DNA from 4 places in the Rhizobium oryzihabitans genome. Region 2 is predicted to be linked to each of the others. Evidence: riboswitches for the same ligand, from Rfam matches in the RefSeq annotation. Region 2 holds a riboswitch; each other region holds the start of a gene.
The links. Region 2 has a riboswitch for cobalamin ahead of bluB (5,6-dimethylbenzimidazole synthase). Riboswitches for the same ligand answer to the same signal wherever they lie in the genome.

Region 1: another riboswitch for cobalamin. It lies ahead of G3A56_RS03605 ((2Fe-2S) ferredoxin domain-containing protein); the one in region 2 lies ahead of bluB (5,6-dimethylbenzimidazole synthase).
Region 3: another riboswitch for cobalamin. It lies ahead of G3A56_RS11760 (DUF1636 family protein); the one in region 2 lies ahead of bluB (5,6-dimethylbenzimidazole synthase).
Region 4: another riboswitch for cobalamin. It lies ahead of metE (5-methyltetrahydropteroyltriglutamate--homocysteine S-methyltransferase); the one in region 2 lies ahead of bluB (5,6-dimethylbenzimidazole synthase).

The regions. Positions count from the first base shown of each region.
Region 1 covers NZ_CP048632.1:638,333-641,568, reverse strand. The annotation lists gene G3A56_RS03610 (ABC transporter substrate-binding protein) at 1-572, opposite strand, end outside; gene G3A56_RS03605 ((2Fe-2S) ferredoxin domain-containing protein) at 589-1,380, opposite strand; cobalamin riboswitch at 1,471-1,664, opposite strand; gene G3A56_RS03600 (chloride channel protein) at 1,918-3,236, opposite strand, start outside.
Region 2 covers NZ_CP048632.1:480,476-483,711, forward strand. The annotation lists gene G3A56_RS02855 (glyoxalase superfamily protein) at 1-196, opposite strand, end outside; partial or broken gene G3A56_RS02860 (TolB family protein) at 382-1,211, shown strand; cobalamin riboswitch at 1,409-1,593, shown strand; partial or broken gene bluB (5,6-dimethylbenzimidazole synthase) at 1,667-2,367, shown strand; gene G3A56_RS02870 (DUF2865 domain-containing protein) at 2,596-3,236, opposite strand, start outside.
Region 3 covers NZ_CP048632.1:2,266,999-2,270,234, forward strand. The annotation lists gene G3A56_RS11750 (cobyric acid synthase) at 1-162, opposite strand, end outside; gene cobO (cob(I)yrinic acid a,c-diamide adenosyltransferase) at 164-781, opposite strand; cobalamin riboswitch at 917-1,133, shown strand; gene G3A56_RS11760 (DUF1636 family protein) at 1,254-1,679, shown strand; gene cobW (cobalamin biosynthesis protein CobW) at 1,676-2,713, shown strand; gene cobN (cobaltochelatase subunit CobN) at 2,815-3,236, shown strand, end outside.
Region 4 covers NZ_CP048635.1:647,744-650,979, reverse strand. The annotation lists gene G3A56_RS19670 (sugar ABC transporter permease) at 1-764, shown strand, start outside; gene G3A56_RS19665 (ATP-binding cassette domain-containing protein) at 783-1,565, shown strand; cobalamin riboswitch at 1,635-1,849, shown strand; gene metE (5-methyltetrahydropteroyltriglutamate--homocysteine S-methyltransferase) at 1,949-3,236, shown strand, end outside.

The sequences.
Region 1 (3,236 bases), 160 kb from region 2:
GGCGCCAGTCTCAGCGATGTATCCGCCTTGAAATCCGCGATCTGATACGGTCCGGTGAACAGAGCACGGCCATCGGCGGCAGTCGTATAGGCAACCAGCGGCCACTCCGCAAACAGCGCCTGCAGGAAGGACACCGGTTTCTCCGTCGTGATATCGAGCGTCAGTGCATCGACTGCCTTGAAGCCAAGCTTTCCACCTGTCGCAAGCGCCGCCTTGTTGGTTGCGAAAGTATGCTCGAATCCGGCCGCAAGGGCTGCTGCCGTTACGGCAGAACCATCGGAGAAGGTCCGGTTCGGTTTCAGCGTCACTGTCCAGGTCAAATCGCCGGTGCGTTCCGCTTTCTCGGCAAGGTCAGGCACAAGCCGTCCATCTTTGTCGACGGTAAAGAGGTTCTCTCCCACACCGTGACTGACGAGCGCCCAGCCATTGGAACCCTTTGCGGGATCAAGGCCACTTGTGATGTAGGTGGCGCCGACGCGCAAGGGTTCGGTGGCCAGCGCATTGCCCGCCACTCCCGTAATGAAAGCCGCGAGCCCGGCTGCCGCCAGACGCGAAATGCTCTTTGCCGACATTATGTTTCCTCTCATGCTATTCGGATAGATTGCGCAGCCGCTGCTTGCGGCCGGTCGGGTGATAGGCGAAATCTTCGACAACACACCCGCCAAGCAGGTGTTCGGCAACGATGCGATCGACAGCCTCCTCGGTAACGCCGCCGTAATAGGTGCCTTCGGGAAAGACCTGCATGACCGGTGCAAGGTTGCAGGGGCCAAGACAGGTGGATTTGGCCGTCATGGTGCCATCGCCGGTAACCCGAAGCTTCTGCCGTTCCTGCTGGTTGCGCAGATGTCCCCAGATCGCGTCAGCACCGGCCGAATTACACGGGGCGCCCTGACAGACGAGCACGCGGCGCTTCTGCGCAGGCACCAGCGACCCCTCGCCCGCCGGACGTACCGAGGATGAAAGATCGAGCGCCTGCGCCGTTCCGGCGAGGTCTTCGAGAAGGCGCGCCATAAGGGTGCTTGCGGTAGGGCTCGCGGTTATCGAGAGCGACGGCCACGGGCGCGGGTCCGCTGCCCGCCATCGTTTCAGGGTCTTGGTCAGCCAGTTCTGAAAACTCGGCTCGAGTGGCAGCATGAGCGGCACGAGGAGGAGATTGCCGACACCCTCGTCGATGAGCGCACCGAGCGCTTCGCGCAGGGACGGCGTGCCCTGTTCGGTGAATGCAACGCGAACGGTTCTCGCTCCGCGCAACTGGCCCGCCAGCGTCGCGAGACGCTGCATGTCCTGATGCGGCGCTGCCGCGAAAGCCGATTTGGCGACGAGCAGCACGGCGTCGGGCTGAGAGGGCTCTCGATGGATTGGTTGGGTTTCGGTTGTCACAATGCCTCATTCACGAGGCGGCAACGAAAATGACGGGCCTCCGGCCGAAATGCCGGAAACAGCCATCATTCCCATGGCACCCCCGACCACGGAATTACAATATGTCAGGCAGGTCTCCTGGCTTGCGGGTCAAAGCCACCTCACCCGTCTTCCCGGCATTGCTGCCAGTGACATCGTGGGCGATTGGCTCACCGCTTACAGTTGCGGGACAGCTCCGGGTCTTCACCGGATTCCCTCTTAGCTTCCACCGGGTGGCGGAAGAACCATGACGGAGCGAACCTACACTGCCGCAGGCCGCTGTCAACTGCCTGCGCCGCAAGTGAACACGCTACGCAAGTCTCCTTCGTCCAATCAATTGTTACGTTATAAAGTTACATACACTTGGTTTTATTTGCTGGTCAAGCCCATGTTTTACGATGCGGTACCGAATTGACGCACCCACCGCCGTCATCGCGCGGAAACCAAAAATAAAAAGGAAGATATGATCTATATAAAATACAATTATATCAATGCTTAAAGCAAACAACATAAAGTGATTTATAATTCACCGGAGGCCTCCCGGCGTCGCAATTCAAGCTCTTCACTGTAGCGCCTGAGCGTGTGGCTCTCCGTCAGAAGGCCAACCGGGCGGTTTTCTATCTTGTCGTTGACGACGACCAGCGCTTCGCTTTCCGTGGCATCGAAAGCGGCTGCCGCCTGCCGCGCATTCATCGTCGGCAGCAGCACGTCATTCTTGTAGTGCAGATAGGTTTCGAGGCTGATCTTGCTCGGGTCGCGATCCATCGGATCGGCGTAGATTTCCGGTACGAGGACGATGCCGGCGTAGCGACCGTCATCATGCGTCATGATCACCCGCTGCGTTGATCCCAGTGGAAACTTTTCCTTGAAGGCTGGAAGACCCATGCTGACATTGGCCTTGCGAATATCGGCACGCATCATCTTGCCCACGGTCAGGTCGCGGATCCAGCCAATGTCATGGGCGCTGCGAATGCTTTCGCCTCTAAGGTGGAAGCGCCAGGTGGCGAAGGAGTAGCCGAAGGTCGTGCGCACCACGAGCGAGGTGGTGATGACGGCGGCAAGCACCAGAGCCGTGATCTGGAAGTCTCCGGTCAGTTCCAGCGCCAGGAACGTCATCGTCAGCGGACCGCCGATAATGGCGGCGGCAAAGGCGCTCATGCCGATCACGGCATAGACGATCGGCGCTGTCGAGCCATAACCGATATAGGGGGCGCAAAGCGCGAAAATCTTTCCGAGCAGCGATCCCATGAACAGCGAGGCGAAGAACAGGCCGCCACGGAAATTAGAACCGATGGAAATGGCGCTGGCCGCCGCCTTAAGCACGAATAGCCCGGCCAGCCCGTAGATCGTCAATTCGGCATCGATATTGAGATGCAGCGCACCATGGCCACTGGACAGGACCTGCGGTGAAATAAGCGCGAGGGCACCGACAGCCACGCCCCCCATTGCCGGACGCAGCCAGCCCGGAATGGCGCTTTTGCGCGCCGTCTCTTCGATGAAGGACACCGTCTGCATCAGCGCGATGCCGATCGCCGCGCACACGACGCCCAGAAAGATGGCGGGCACGTAGTCCGCCGGCGTTACACGGCTGGCATCGACGATATCGATGGAGAGGCCGTGGCCGCCAATAAGCCCGATGACGGTGGCTGCGACGAGCGCCGATACGATGAGCGGCGCAAGCGTCACGACGGTATAGGTGCCGATGATGAGTTCGATGGCGTAAAAAGCTCCTGTCAGAGGCGCGTTGAAGGCCGCCGCTATCGCGCCCGCAGCACCACAGCCAACGAGGATACGCATGTCCCCGCGCCTCAGTTTCAGCTTGATGCCGATCTTGGAGG
Region 2 (3,236 bases):
GGCTGGGCTGCAATGTCAGGTGCAGCTCGGCATTGCCCTGTTTCAGGATCATGAAGCCGACGGGATTGCCGTTTTCGAAGGTCTTTTCGAAACCCAGCACGCCGACATAAAAATCACGGGCTTTTTCGATGTTCTTGACAGGAAGCATTGCGGCGATCCGGCCGAACCGGATGCCGTGATCGGCGATGGTATTCATCGCGGAACCTCGGATCTGGGAGAAACGGGAAGCGGTGCGGGCGGTGCCGGAGCGCTGGCGTTTTTTCCGATTTGAATTTGCAGGACGGTGCCTGCGGCCCTAGGATCATAATCACGGTGGTGGCGGATGCAAATGGAATATCTGCGTCGCGCCGTTCCGAACTATCGACAGGCCCGGGAGGCAGCATGCGCAGCTCAATCGAAATCTTCAACATCCGCACCCGGCAGATGCGGGTGGTGTGGCAGACATCCGAGCTGTTCGAGGCGCCGAACTGGTCGCCGGACGGCAGATATCTGCTGTTGAACGCCGAAGGGCTGCTCTATCGCCTGTCTCTTGCCGGTGATGCTGCGCCGGAGAAAGTCGATACCGGCTTTGCCACGATCTGCAACAACGACCACGGCATTTCGCCTGATGGTTCGCTCTATGCCATTTCCGACAAGGTGGAGTTTGGCAAGAGCGCCATCTACCTTTTGCCATCGACGGGCGGCACGCCGCGGCTGATGACAAGGAACCTTCCGTCCTATTGGCACGGCTGGTCGCCGGATGGGAAAAGCTTTGCCTATTGCGGCATTCGCGATCAGGTTTTCGACATCTATTCCATGGATATAGCCAGCGGTGTTGAAACGCGCCTTACCCATGGTGAGGGCCGCAATGACGGGCCGGATTATTCGCCGGATGGCGGGTGGATCTATTTCAATTCCAGCCGCACCGGGTTGATGCAGATCTGGCGCGTGCGGGTGGATGGCTCCAGCGTCGAGCGCATCACCGACAGCGCTTATGGCGACTGGTTCCCGCACCCGTCCCCAGGGGTGACAAGGTAGTCTTCGTTTCCTACGACGCCGATGTCTTCGACCACCCGCGCGATCTTGATGTGCGCGTGCGGTTGATGGACATGGATGGCGGCAATGTGGAGACGCTGTTCGAGCTGTTTGGCGGGCAGGGAACGATGAATTCCCCCAACTGGTCGCCGGATGGGGATGAGTTTGCGTATGTGCGTTATTTCCCCGTGGAGTGATGCGGTAAAGGAGGACCCGTCATTCCGGCCTTGAGCCGGAATCCGGTAGACGCGCGTCTGCGCGGTGAAAAGACTCGTCTCAGCCCAAGGACTTGGGCTGGTTGGATTCCGGCTCAAGGCCGGAATGACGGGTGAGGCATGCCATGGCCACATTGCCGCACCACCCGCCAAGATGCTTGCATTGGCAAGGTTTCTTGCCCATAGCTCTTTTGTCAGGTGCCCGCCGTTTATGGCGGGAGAATCGGGAATCCGGTGAAAGACCGGAACGTGCCCAACGCTGTGAGGTGGATGCCCTTTTTCTTAATGCCACTGAAGTTATTCGGGAAGGCGAGAGGGGCGGATGAAGCCTAGTCAGAAGACCGGCCTGACAGGATAGACCGCACCGCGCGGACGGCGGCAGGTTGTTGAAAAAGGCAGGGTGTTTCACCCGGCCTTCGCATTGTTGGGGATAAACGATGCCGATCGATCCGTCTGCGCGCAACCCGTCAGATGACGCGCTTTCGCCTGCCCGCCCGTTTTCCAGCGCCGAGCGCGAGGCGATTTACCGTGCCATAGAAACCCGCCGCGATGTGCGCGATCAGTTCCTGCCCGATCCGCTGCCGGATGATGTGGTGGAGCGTTTGCTGAAGGCGGCGCATTCCGCCCCTCGGTCGGCTTCATGCAGCCGTGGAATTTCACGCTTGTGACCGACGGCGCGGTCAGGCAGGCGGCCTGGGTGGCGTTCCGCCGCGCCAATGAGGAAGCGGCGGCGTTGTTTGAAGGCGAGCAGCAGGCGCTTTATAGCAGCCTGAAGCTCGAGGGCATCCGCAAGGCGCCGCTCAGCATCTGCGTCACCTGCGATCCGACGCGTGGCGGCAAGGTGGTGCTGGGTCGCACCCACAATCCGCGCACGGATGTCTATTCGACCGTCTGCGCCATCCAGAACCTCTGGCTGGCGGCCCGCGCCGAAGGCATCGGCGTCGGCTGGGTCAGCATTTTCCACGACAGCGACATTCGCGCCATTCTGGAAATCCCCGACCATATCGAAATCGTCGCCTGGCTCTGCCTCGGCCGCGTCGATGAGCTTTACACCGAACCGGAACTGGCGGTGAAGGGCTGGCGTCAGCGCGTGCCGCTGGAGGAACTGGTGTTTCGCAACCGGTGGGGCGGGCGGTAGAGGGAGGCTGGGGCTCGCCTGTGAGAGGCAAAGCGTTGCCGCCTGTTTCTTCTCCCCGCCGGGGAGAAGGTGGTCCGAAGGGTCGGATGAGGGGGCGACGTCAGCGATGAAACCTCACCCTTGCCCCTCATCCCGCTGCCGCGACCTTCTCCCCGTCGGGGAGAAGAAACAAGCTGCACGCGCTCGCTCCATAACTGACCGCCCTAAGGGGGGAGGCCCCACAGCACGCTATTGCTGCGGCTGTATACCCTTCAGCGCGGGGTTCTTCAGGTCGATCCGACCAGTCTGATCGGGCAGGAATTTCGGGCCGATGACACGGACCTTGCTGTTGTTCGGATCGTAGTCCCGTTCCGGTACCGGTTGTTCCGGCGGCTTTGCGGCCTGCTGCTGCTCTGCGGGTTTCTGAGCCTTGTCGCCTTGCGGTGATGGGATGGTGGTGATGCCGGAATAGGGTTTTTCGGCTTCCGGCCGGGCTGCCTCTTCCTGCTTCTGCATCTCGTCGTGATAGGCGGCCATGTTGCAGGCGCAGCCCGGTGCCTTTGCCGAGGCATTTTTATAGGCAAAGGCGGTTGGCAGGTCCTTGTAGGGTTTTCCGGTTTCGGCAGACACCATGTCGGCGGTTTCCTGATCTGTCATGGAGTGGAAATAAAGCTCCGTCTCTGTTCCCGGACACATTTTCTGGCATTGCTCCGCCTGGGCGCGAAAATCAAGCGGCGAGGCATTGGCGGCAATGGGGAAAAACGAGCCGTCGCAGGTGCGCACGCAGAGGGTTCTAAGCCCACCTTCCCCGGCGGAGCCGGGATAGGGCGAAAGCCCGGCCTGTCCCGGCTGATTTTCCTGCTGGCGGAAGGCATCGGGGTAACGCGTGA
Region 3 (3,236 bases), 1.4 Mb from region 2:
GCCGCCATCGGCGGTGACCGCGGCATTGTTCGACATGTTCTGCGGCTTGAACGGCATGACGGACAGGCCGCGTTTGACGAAGGCACGGGCAAGGCCGGCCACCATCAGCGATTTGCCGACATCCGAGCCGGTTCCCTGAAACATCAGCACGCGTGCAGTCATCTCAGAATTCTATCCCTGCCTGCGCCTTCACACCCGCCTTGAAGTGATGTTTGACGAGGGTCATTTCCGTCACCATGTCGGCGGCGTCGATCAACGGTTGCTTGGCGTTGCGGCCGGTGACGATGACATGCAGATCGGGCCGGCGGCTGGAAAGGGTTTCGACGACTTCTTCCAGCGGCAGGTAATCGTAACGCAGCGCGATATTCAACTCGTCGAGGATCAGGAGGCCGATCGTTTCGTCAGCCATCAGGACCTTGGCTTCTTCCCAGGCCTTTGCGGCTGCCATGACATCGCGCTTCAGGTCCTGCGTGTCCCAGGTAAACCCCTCGCCCATGGTACGCCAGACGACCTTGTCACCGAAGAGCGTCAGCGCCTGCTGTTCACCCGTGGACCATGCGCCCTTGATGAATTGCACCACGCCGACCCTGCGTCCGGTGCCGAGCATGCGCAAAGCAAGGCCGAAAGCCGCCGTGGACTTGCCTTTACCGGGGCCGGTATTGATCATCAGCAGACCTTTTTCGATGGTCTTTTCCGCGACTTCGGCATCCTGAACCGTCTTGCGGTTCACCATTTTCTGCCGGTGGCGTTCGGCTTCGCTGTCGCTGATGTCGCGTGTCATCGCGTTTTCCTTCTCGTCCAGCGGCGCGGGGCCGGATGCCCCTGCCTTTCGGAGCGGCGACTATACCCAATTTGCCGCACCCGGCAATGCGGCCAGCCAACGGGCCGCGGCATTGACCCCCACGCCCGTTCAGCCTAAGGGTAAGGGACTGACGGTCTTTTCCCGGCAACGGGAAAAGCTAAGAGGGAACACGGTTCCGCCCTGACAGGGGTCATTCCGTGGCTGCCCCCGCAACTGTAAGCGGCAAGCCCGCACCGTAAAGCCACTGAACCTCTAAAGATGGTTCGGGAAGGCGGTGCCCGGGTGTTTTAAAGCCGCAAGCCAGGAGACCTGCCGTTTCAGGAAAAACGTCTGCCGGGCGGGGTGCTCCGGTCAGTCGGTCAGATCGAACAGCCGGCTCTGCGCTTTTCCGCATGCCGTTTTCGACATCCGCACCCCGATGAGTTTTTAAAGGCGCGGAAAGCGAAACGGTTTGGATATTACAGCGGTCTCTTCATGTGCGAATTCGGAGGCGGAAGGCGAAAACGCCTCCGGCGTCGTCGTTTTTGTCTGCCGCAGCTGTCGCGATGAAACCGATCCCAATGCGGAGCCGCGACCCGGTGCACGTCTTGCGGATGCCGTCATGGCAACGGCGCAGGAAGCCGGCATTGTCGTCCGTTCCGTCAATTGTCTTGCCAATTGCAAACGCGGCCTCAGCGCCGTGCTTCGCGGCGGCGACGGCTGGTCCTATGTCTTTGGCGGGCTGACGCCCGACGATGCGGAAGACCTGCTGACCGGCGCGCGCATGCTGGCCGCCTCCGCAGATGGCCTGATGCCCTGGCGCGGCCGCCCCGATACATTGAAGCGCGGCATGGTGGCGCGCATTCCCCCATTCGATTTTACCGAGGAGAGATCATGAGCACCCTTCTGGACCGCGTTCCCTGCACCATCGTCACCGGCTTTCTGGGGGCCGGAAAAACCACGCTGCTGCGCGGTCTTCTCGAAAAGCTTGATGGCAAGCGACTGGCCATCATCGTCAATGAGTTCGGTGATATCGGCATCGATGGCGAAATCCTCAAAGGCTGCGGCATTGAGAGCTGCCCGGAGGAAAACATCGTCGAACTGGCCAATGGCTGCATCTGCTGCACGGTCGCGGATGATTTCCAGCCGGCCATTGAACAGATCCTCAGCCGCCAGCCGAAGGTGGAGCATATCCTCATCGAGACCTCGGGCCTTGCCCTGCCGAAGCCCCTGGTGCAGGCGTTCCAGTGGCCGGCGATCAAGAGCCGCGTAACGGTGGATGCCGTGGTGGCTGTCGTGGACGGTGCCGCCCTTGCAGAGGGCCAGGTGGCGCATGACATGGAAGCGCTTGCCGCCCAGCGGGCGAATGACGAAGCGCTCGATCACGACGATCCGGTGGAAGAAGTCTTCGAGGATCAGGTCGCCTGCGCCGATCTCATCGTCCTCACCAAGGCCGATCTCCTTGATCACGCCGGTCTGGAAAAGGCGAAGGCTCATATTCTCGAGCATCTGCCGCGGGCTGCGAAGATCGTCGTCGCCTCGAATGGTGCAATCGACCCCGCCGTTCTGATTGGTCTCGGCCTTGCGGTGGAGGAGGATATCGAAAACCGCCGCACCCATCATGATGGCGAGCTTGACCACGAACACGACGATTTCGACAGCTTCGTCATCGATCTGCCCGCCGTGACCGATCCGGAAGCACTGGCCACCCGTATCGCGGAAACTGCTGCTGCGGAAAACGTTCTTCGCATCAAGGGTTTCGTTGAAGTTTCCGCCAAGCCGATGCGCCTGCAGGTGCAGGCTGTCGGCAGCCGCGTCAACCATTATTACGATCGGCCATGGGCAGCCGGTGAGGAGCGCCGCAGCCGCCTCGTCATCATCGGCGAGAAGGGCATCAACCGCGAAAAGATCGAACAGATGCTGGCCGCCTGACATAAAGCACGTCCGGTTTAAACGGAATCATCGGACGTGCTGTCTTGTTTGCGCATTGTCGGACGCAAAACTGCACTGCACTTTTACTGGAAATGCCTTAGATGCATATTCTCGCCACCACATCCTCGTCTCTGGACGATCTGGTCGAGCCGGTTGATCTCAATCAGCCGCGATCGGATGTGGTGATGCTGTCTTTTTCGGCAAGCGATCTTGCCGGGCTGGAACAGGCATGGCGGCAGGTGGGGTCCAGACTTCCTTCCCTGTCCGCCGCCAACCTCTCCGAACTTCGGCATCCGATGTCAGTCGATCTGTGGATCGAAAAAACGGCGGAGCACGCCCGTGTCATCCTTATCCGGATTCTGGGCGGTGCGGAGCGCTGGCGTTACGGCGTGGATCAACTCTCCATAATGGCGCGACGGCGCGGCATAAAGCTTCTGTTATTGCCTGGTGAGTGCAGCGAGAGGGACGAGAAGCTGGAGGCGGCCTCGACCGTCGATCGACAGACGCTTTCCTCAGTCCTCTC
Region 4 (3,236 bases), on a different replicon from region 2:
GCCTGATGGGCGGCGGCACCAGCGGCTCGATCGGCGCGACATGGAGCTGGATCGCCGCCATTGTCGCCTGCGTCGCCATCGTTGCCGCCATTCTGAATTCCCGCCACCAGCGCCGCCGTTTCGGTTTTCCGCTGCGGCCGGTCTGGGCGGAATATTTTCTGGTGGCGCTCGGCTGCCTCGTCGTTGTCGGTTTTGTGGCTGTGGTCAACAGCTATCCCTGGCCGGTCAACATCGCCCGCAACTATGCCGACGCCAATGGCATCGCCTGGCCGGAAGGCGGGCTGTTCATTTCGCACGGCATCGCCATTCCAGTTCTGATGGCACTCGCCGTCGGGGCGGTGATGACCTTCATTGCCACACGGCTGCGATTCGGACGTTATGTTTTCGCCATCGGCGGCAACCCTGAAGCGGCGGAACTCGCCGGTATCAAGACCCGCTGGGTCACGGTGAAGATATTCACGCTGATGGGCGTTCTGTGCGCCATCGCCGCGGCCATCTCGACTGCCCGCCTCAACGCGGCCACCAATGCGCAGGGCGAGCTGGACGAGCTCTATACGATTGCGGCGGCCGTCATCGGCGGCACGTCGCTTGCCGGTGGTGTGGGAACCATTGCGGGCGCGATGCTCGGCGCGCTCGTCATGCAATCGCTGCAATCCGGCATGGTGCTCGTGGGCATCGATACGCCCTTCCAGCGCATCGTCGTCGGTGTGGTTCTGGTCGTCGCCGTCTGGCTCGACACCATTTACCGCGCCCGCGCCAAGTAAGAACCGAGGAGAACCCCAATGACGGACCAAGTCACGCCCCTCGTGGAAATGCGCAATATTTCCATTTCCTTCGGCGGCATCCACGCGGTGGAAAACGCCTCTGTCGATCTTTTCCCCGGCGAGGTGGTCGCTCTTCTCGGCCACAATGGCGCGGGAAAATCGACGCTCATCAAAATCCTCTCCGGTGCATATCGGCGTGACGGCGGCGATATCCTCATCAACGGTGAGGATGCGGATATCCGCAATCCCCGCGACGCCAAGAAATACGGCATCGAGACCATCTATCAGACGCTGGCTGTGGCGGATAATGTCGATGCGGCCGCCAATCTTTACCTCGGTCGCGAGCTGAAGACGAAATGGGGCACGCTTGACGATGTCGCCATGGAAGCCTCGGCCCGCGAGGTGATGGGGCGTCTCAACCCGAATTTCCGGCGGTTCAAGGAGCCGGTGAAGGCGTTGTCCGGCGGCCAGCGACAGTCCGTCGCCATTGCCCGCGCCATTCTGTTCGATGCCCGCATCCTCATCATGGACGAGCCGACGGCAGCACTCGGGCCGCAGGAAACGGCGCAGGTCGGCGATCTCGTCAAGGAACTGAAACGGCAGGGCATCGGCATCTTCCTCATCAGCCACGATATTCACGACGTCTTCGATCTGGCGGACCGGGTCTTCGTCATGAAAAACGGCAAGGTGGTCGGCCATGCCCGCACTGAGGATGTGACGAAGGACGAGGTTCTCGGCATGATCATTCTGGGTAAGGTGCCGCCAGGTGCCGTGCCGGGACCGGGTGCGGTCGTCTCCTGAGTAGTCGTCCTCAATGAAATAAAGATATAAAGATTTCTTTATGTCTATTGACATCATGATGCCCGTGGTGAGAAATGCGGGTGTCATGGTTCTCCGGGCCTGATTGTTTCAATCCCGGAGCTAAGAGGGAATCCGGTGCGCCATTAATTGGCAAGACCGGAGCTGCCCCGCAACTGTAAGCGGCGAGCCTTTGTCCATCAACGTCACTGGGGTGAAAGCCCCGGGAAGACGGGCAAAGGCGACGACCCGCGAGCCAGGAGACCTGCCAGGACAAAATAACGTCCACGGGCGGGGTGTCCCGGTGGTTGCTCGTTGGCCCGGCAACGGCTGGGCCCGCACGCGTCCGCTTTACCCATGCCCCCACAACCAAATGGGGTATGACAATGTCAAACAAGACCATTCCAGTCGCATCGCTCGGTTTCCCGAGGATCGGCCGCCACCGCGAATTGAAGTTCGCGCTTGAAGGCTTCTGGTCGGGAAAGATTTCCGAGCCGGAACTTCTTGAAACCGCCGCTAAACTGCGCGCCGAAAACTGGGCGCTTCAGCAGCAAAAAGGGATTACCCATATCCCGTCCAACGATTTTTCCCTCTATGATCACGTGCTCGATACGGCCGTGATGGTGGGCGCCATTCCCTCCGTTTACGCATGGACGGGCGGAGAAGTATCGCTGTCGACCTATTTCGCCATGGCGCGCGGCAGCCAGAGCGAAGGCCATGCGGGTTGCGGCCATGGTCATGAAGGGCATGCGCACCACGGTCAGGGCGTTCCGGCGCTGGAAATGACCAAATGGTTCGACACCAATTATCATTACATGGTCCCGGAGGTTTCCGAGGATCAGCATTTCGCGCTCACCTCGCAAAAGCCGGTCGATCATTTCCTTGAGGCAAAGGCGCTCGGTATCCATACGCGTCCGGTCATCCTCGGCCCGGTCACCTTCCTGAAGCTAGCCAAGGCGCGTGGCGCGGCCTTCAAGCCGCTCGATCTGCTGGCCAGACTGCTGCCGGTCTATGAAGAACTGCTGCGCCGCCTGCATGCGGCCGGTGCGGACTGGGTGCAGGTTGATGAACCGGTTGCCGCCCTGGACCTTTCCGAGGGTGAGCGTCATGCGCTGACTGTTTCCTATCAGGCTTTGTCGAAAGCCGCGCCGGATCTGAAAATCCTCGTCGCGACCTATTTCGGCGGTCTTGAGGATAATCTGGAGGCTGTCACCGCACTTCCGGTCGCGGGTCTTCATATTGATCTCGTGCGTGCGCCCGGTGAACTTGAGCCGGTGCTGAAAGCATTGCCCGCAGAGAGCGTCCTGTCTCTCGGCGTCATCGACGGCCGCAACATCTGGCGTGCCGATCTCGCCGCGATCATCGGCAAGCTGGAAGCCGCAATTGCCACGCGGGGCGCGGCGTCGTTTCAAATCGCGCCTTCCTGCTCGCTCTTGCATGTCCCTGTTGACCTCGAACTGGAAACAGGTCTTGATGCTGATCTGAAAAGCTGGCTTTCCTTCGCCACCCAGAAGCTCGGTGAGCTTGCCACGCTCGGCAGGGCGTTCGGTGAGGGCAAGGCAACTGTGACTGCGGAGCTGGAAGCCGCCACCAAGGTGATTGCCGAACGTGCATCATCGCCAAAGGTGACTGATGTGGCCGTGCGGAGCCGTATCGCAACGATTGGCGAAGCCG